2 regions of the Dyadobacter sp. NIV53 genome follow, and region 1 is predicted to be linked to the other one. Evidence: riboswitches for the same ligand, from Rfam matches in the RefSeq annotation. Region 1 holds a riboswitch; the other holds the start of a gene.
The links. Region 1 has a riboswitch for thiamine pyrophosphate ahead of KZC02_RS13590 (TonB-dependent receptor). Riboswitches for the same ligand answer to the same signal wherever they lie in the genome.

Region 1 (3,219 bases):
CATTTTATAATCTAAAAATACGCCACTAATGATATCGCAAGCCAGATTCATTTGTTCCTCATTGATTACCAACGGCGGAGCAAATCTTATTTTATTTCCGTGTGTAGGTTTACAAAGCAATCCTTTATCCATCATCTGATAACAAAGTTTCATTGCAGTCGGGCTGTCTTCGGTATCATTAATTACAATTGCATTTAAAAGCCCTTTACCTCTAACGGTTTCAATCAGAGAACATTGCTTTTGAAGAGCCAACATTTTGTTACGGAACAATTGCCCCATCAACTCTGCATTTTCAGCCAGGTTCTCGTCCTCAACTACTTTCAAAGCAGCAATAGTAACTGCACAGGCAAGCGGATTTCCACCATAAGTAGAGCCGTGTTCACCAGGCGCAATTGTCAGCATAATTTCGTCATTGGCCAGTGCCGCCGACACAGGAATGGTTCCTCCTGATAAAGCTTTTCCTAAAACCAGAATATCCGGTTTTACCCCTTCCCAATCACAAGCCAGCCTTTTCCCTGTTCGTCCAATGCCAGTCTGCACTTCATCCGCGATAAACAATACATTGTATTTTGTACACAAACCGCGAACGCCTTTGAGATAACCATCTTGTGGAACTACCACACCTGCTTCTCCCTGAATAGGTTCTACCATAAAACCTGCGATATCCGGATCATTTTTGAAAGCATCTTCCAAAGCGTTCAGATCATCGTAAGGAACCAGGATCACACCGGGTAAAAAAGGGCCGTAATCATCCGTGCTCGATGGATCAGTAGACGACGAAATTGCAGCCAGTGTCCTGCCCCAGAAATTACCTGAAGCATATACGGTTTTAGCTTTATTGGGAGCGATTCCTTTTACTTTGTAAGCCCATTTACGTGTAAGTTTTAAGGCAGTTTCGCCACCTTCTACGCCCGAATTCATCATCAGGACTTTATCATAACCAAAGTATTCACAAAGAAATTTTTCACATTCACCCAGTTGGTCGTTATAAAAAGCACGGGAAGTGAGAGTGAGTTTTTGCGCCTGTTCTATCATGGCAGCAACTATATCAGGGTGGCAATGCCCCTGACTTACAGCACTGTACGCCGATAAAAAATCCAGATACTGCTTTCCTTCCACATCCCACACATGCACACCCAATCCTTTGGCAAGTACAACAGGCATGGGTTTATAATTATGCGCTCCGTATTTGTATTCAAGTTCTATAGCATATTGAGAAGTATCCAAAGTAGCTGTGTCTTGTGTGATTGTGTTTGTATAGCTGGCCATTAATATTATGGTAAATAGTTTTAATTTAATGATGTAAAATTAGGCAAACCCTTCTTATTTTAACAGGTTTAACTTAGCTTGTTTGCTTACTTATTGCTATGAAGTTACAATATATTTCGGACAGTAAAGGCATTACAACCGACGTATAGATTCCTGTTACATAATGAAATACATTGAAAAAGAAGTAGCTGCAATTGAACCGGGTGAAAAATAATTGTTATGTGCTGTATGCACTACCTGTTTGTAGCAACACATAATTCAAATTGAAAGTCATGCCGCATGGGGGCTACACCACAATACTGATTTGTGTATTTTACTGCAATCGGGGTAGTCGCTGCGTGGCAAAAAATAAGCTGACAAAATATATTTTGCTACAAACGAGGTAACCACAATGTGGTATCCATCCATTTTACAATTAATAAAAAAAGCAAAACAATAAATCCCCATTTTTATTGAATCCCCGGATTATCTGAATTAACTTTGCACAAAATCTCATAGGGGTGCCCAACCGAACGGGCTGAGATCATACCCATACTACCTGATCCGGATAATGCTGGCGTAGGAAGAGAAAGCTAAAAGTAAGAAACTTGAAAATTCACTTTAACTGATTTCAAATTATTACAATTCGAAGCGTTTCACATTTTATTTTTAGAACCAAAGGATAGGTGGCCCCTGCCTGTTCGTAACAACTTATCATCGCTATGCGAAAAGTTACGACCTATCTGTCGACGCTTGTTTTAAGCGTATTATTTATTTTCCCATCCTGGGCCCAACGATCAGTTTCCGGCCGGATAACTGATGGAGACGATGGCAAACCTCTGCCCGGCGCTTCTGTAAAAGCCGGAGAAATTCGTGGCGCCAGTACGGATAAAAATGGAAATTTCACTTTAAAGAACATTTCTGAAAACATCCCAACACTCGAAATATCTTACATCGGCTATGAAACAGTTAAAATGGATATTTCTGACTCTGGTATTCCGCTGGAAATCAAACTCAGTAAAAGCACCTATCAGGCTGATGAAGTGATTATTAATGCAACCCGTGTAAGTAATAAATCGGGAATGGCTTTTACTAACGTAAGTGCTGAAACGCTCAATAAACAGAATCTTGGCCAGGATTTGCCGGTTTTATTGAATTTCACACCATCGTTGGTAAGTACAAGTGATGCAGGAGGAGGGGTTGGCTATACCGGTATCCGGATCCGCGGCTCCGATGCTTCCCGTATCAATGTAACTGTAAATGGAATTCCCTATAATGATGCTGAAAGTCAGGGTGTTTTCTGGGTAAATATGCCCGATTTTGCTTCTTCAGTTAATAGTATCCAGATTCAGCGTGGCGTTGGAACCTCTACCAACGGCGCGGGAGCATTTGGTGCTAGTGTTAATATCAACACCAATGCATTTCATAAAGAAGCCTATGCGGAACTGAATAATTCGCTTGGATCCTTCAATACGTTCAAAAATACCATTAAAATCGGTACCGGATTATTGAAGAACAAGTTTTCGGTTGATGGGCGTTTGTCCAGGGTTTCGTCGGATGGTTTTGTAGACCGCGCCTCTTCCAATTTGCATTCCTATTATCTTTCCGGGGCATATTTTGGTAAAAAAAGTTTTGTGAGAGCCAATGTATTTTCAGGAAATGAAAGGACATACCAGTCCTGGAATGGTGTGCCGGAAGCTAAACTTAGAGGTAACCAGAAAGGAGTTTTAGAATATATCAAAACAAATGAACTTGATGAAAAAGATGCGGATAATCTGATCAGCTCCGGCGACCGCACCTTTAATTCCTATACCTATAAAAACGAAGTCGATAATTACCGGCAGGATCATTACCAGCTAGTTTCTTCCCATACGTTAAGCGACAAACTGACCTTAAATGTAAACGGATTTATGGTACGCGGACTTGGATATTACGAGCAATACCGGACGCAGGATAAATACAGCGATTATA
Region 2 (3,219 bases), 740 kb from region 1:
TTTTAATCAGATTGATCAGTACCTGCTGAAGCTGGCCCGAATCTACTTTGGCTGTCAGTGTTTCCGGTTTTACTGAAAGCTCCCACAATACACCTAAACTCATGAGGTCTGTTTGCAGCAACTGAAGAACTTCGTGCAACAATTCGCTGATGTTTACATTGGAAAAAACCGGTTTGGGTAATGTTGTAAAATCCCGGTAGGCGTTCACAAACTGCATCATTCCTTTACTCCTTTTTTCCAGTGTTTGCAGTGCTTCTTTCAAGTCATTTACTGCTTCCTGATCCGTGGTTGATTTCTCAATATCCTCATTTACAATTAGCCGCATTGTTCCGACCAAAGACACGATCGGTGTCATGGAATTCATGATTTCATGCCTTAAAACACGGGTAAGGTTCTGCCACGATTCTACTTCCTGCTGCTGAAGTTCCGTTTGGATATTTTGTAAAACAACAATCCTGACCCACATTCCCCGCATCTGGATAGCCGCACCCTGAAGTGCCAGCGGCTGGTCGGAAGGTGTACGGTACAGTTCGCGGACACCTGAATCCAGATTAGAAAGTAATTCGTATAACCTTGGATGTTTATCTTTTAATTCACTAAGCTGATGCAAGCGGTAAATACCCAGCATACGAAGAGCCGCATTGTTGATCAGGTTAACCTGGCCGGTGCTGTCGAATGTGATCAGGCCTGTTCCGATATGCTGCACAATGGTATTCAGATATTGCAGATTGGCTTCTTTTTCAGCCCTGGCCTGTCTGAAAGCATGCAGCACTTCATTGAATTGCTGGTTCAGCTCCTGAAAGGTTTTGCCCATTTTGTTGTCATGGCGGAAATTGATCGTAAAATCTGAATAACGTACAGATTCGAGAAAATAAGTGAGTTTCCGGTTGACGTTGGTCACATAATTATACAGTAATGATCCCTGTACAGTAATGAAAATACCGCCTAAAATATAAATCAGGTTTACATTAATTTGCATGGAAGCCAGCCATATTATCAAAAAAACACTCAGAATAATAATCGTTATCCTGATGGCAATCACAATACTAAAATGGCGTAATCCAATCATTGATGAATAAGGGAAGTATTTACAATAACTATATAGCCGTTACCAATCCGACTGTTTGTGAACTCTAAACTTTAAGCTCTGTACTAATTTGCTTCCCGCTCATTTCTTCCAGAATATATTTTTCAAGGGAAGTGATTTTATAATGTGCCAGATCAAATTTCAGATCATCGTATACTTCCATTGTAGGTACACAGATAGTAGTCATCCCGGCTGCATGTGCCGAACGTAATCCGGTAAAAGAGTCTTCGAAAGCAACACATTCTTCCGGTGTTACACCGAGTTTGGCTGCTGCGGATAAGTATACAGCCGGATGAGGTTTGGTAAATTCTTCCAGTTCCCCGGAATGCCAGGCATCAAAATACTCAATGATATCAAGCCGTTTAAGCACACCTTCGATCAGCTCCATGTGTGAGGCGGAAGCTACTGCAAGTTTAAGCCCCTGTTTTTTTAATTTTTTAACAAGCTCAATTGCACCCGGCATTGCAACGGCATTGGCAAGAATATTCTTATGAGCCTGTTTCAGAATGTCCCGTTCCAGTTCTTCAGACGTAGGTGTATGCCAGGGTTGTATTTTATAACAGTATTCAAGAAACAATTTGATAGATAATCCGGTAGTCTGAAGCTTAAGTGCGTGTGTCAGCTTGAAATTAACTTTCTGCATGACCTGTTGGGCAGCTTCTACCCAAATAGGTTCTGAGTCAATCAGTAACCCGTCCATGTCAAATATGGCAGCTTTAATCATTATATAGGTTTGCTTTTTTATTTCTGTCCAAAACTACTACATTCGCAATTAAGAATGGCTTTAGGGGTGTCCAAAATACGGACTGAGATTTATACCCTTTGAACCTGACACAGTTTATACTGTCGTAGGAAAAAGCGTTTAGTAGACAGATTTGCTGTCTTTTCTCTCTTTTGGTTTCCAAATGATAATTTGGCGCACCACTTCCTTAAATGTCCATTCATTTGTTTTTGTACAAAAATGAAATGAATATGAAATTTAACCCTGAACAAAATCTGGCCACATTACGCCAAAAGTCACCATTGGTTCATAATATTACCAATTTTGTAGTTATGAATTTTACTGCCAATGCGTTGCTTGCCATTGGTGCGTCGCCTGTCATGGCCCATGCGGTAGAAGAAGTAGCGGATATGGTTTCTATTGCCGGAGCACTAGTTGTCAACATCGGTACGCTGTCGCCGGTTTGGGTTGAAGGTATGAAACTGGCAATGAAAAAAGCATCAGAATTAGGGAAACCCATTATTTTAGATCCCGTCGGAGCTGGTGCTACGCCTTACCGTAATCAGGTTTTAAGCGAACTTCTGGATATTACTCCGCCAACTATAATCAGGGGAAATGCTTCTGAAATACTGGCATTGGCAGGAATCCGGATTCAAACAAAAGGTGTGGATAGCACTGCCAATTCAACCGATAGCCTGGAAGCTGCCAAAGCGTTAAGTAATCGTTATGGCTGTGTAGTCAGTGTCAGCGGAGCGATAGATGTGATTGTTGACGGTGAGAAAATAGCCTATGCAGAGAATGGAGTAGCATTAATGACAAGGGTAACCGGGATGGGCTGCTCAGCTTCTGCCATTGCCGGAGCATTTGCATCTATAGAATCGGATGCTTTTAAAGCTGCCATTTCTGCTGCGGTTACCATGGGTATTTGCGGGGAAATAGCTTTTCAAAAAGCCCAATTACCCGGATCTTTTCAGATTGCTTTTCTGGATACATTGTCGGAAATCACACCTGAAAAGCTTTCTGAATTGGCCAAGATCAGTTACACTTCTTAATTCCAAAACAAAATAATGGATCAGATACAATTATATCTTGTAACGGATGAAGCGGCCTGTATCGGAAGGGATTTTTTCTGGGTGGTTGAGGAAGCAGTAAAAGGAGGTGTAACCATGGTTCAGTTGCGTGAAAAATCGTTGGGGACACGCGCTTTCATTGACCGTGCCAAACGTCTGAAAGATTTACTACAGCCATACAATGTTCCCTTAATTATTAATGACCGTGTGGATATTGCACTGGCCGTAGATGCGGATGGAGTACATGTCGGGCAAAGTGATATGTATTATGACACATTAAATAATCTGTTGCCCAAAGGAAAGATTATTGGCATTTCAGCAGAAAAACAGGATGACGTTTT

Region 2: it holds a riboswitch for thiamine pyrophosphate, as region 1 does, so the genes downstream of both, thiM (hydroxyethylthiazole kinase) here and KZC02_RS13590 (TonB-dependent receptor) in region 1, are expected to answer to the same signal.

The regions. Positions count from the first base shown of each region.
Region 1 is NZ_CP081299.1:3,357,364-3,360,582, forward strand. It holds gene rocD (ornithine--oxo-acid transaminase) at 1-1,269, opposite strand, end outside; TPP riboswitch at 1,756-1,851, shown strand; gene KZC02_RS13590 (TonB-dependent receptor) at 1,971-3,219, shown strand, end outside.
Region 2 is NZ_CP081299.1:2,613,930-2,617,148, reverse strand. It holds gene KZC02_RS10470 (PAS domain-containing protein) at 1-1,069, opposite strand, end outside; gene hxpB (hexitol phosphatase HxpB) at 1,134-1,811, opposite strand; TPP riboswitch at 1,864-1,959, shown strand; gene thiM (hydroxyethylthiazole kinase) at 2,060-2,860, shown strand; gene thiE (thiamine phosphate synthase) at 2,876-3,219, shown strand, end outside.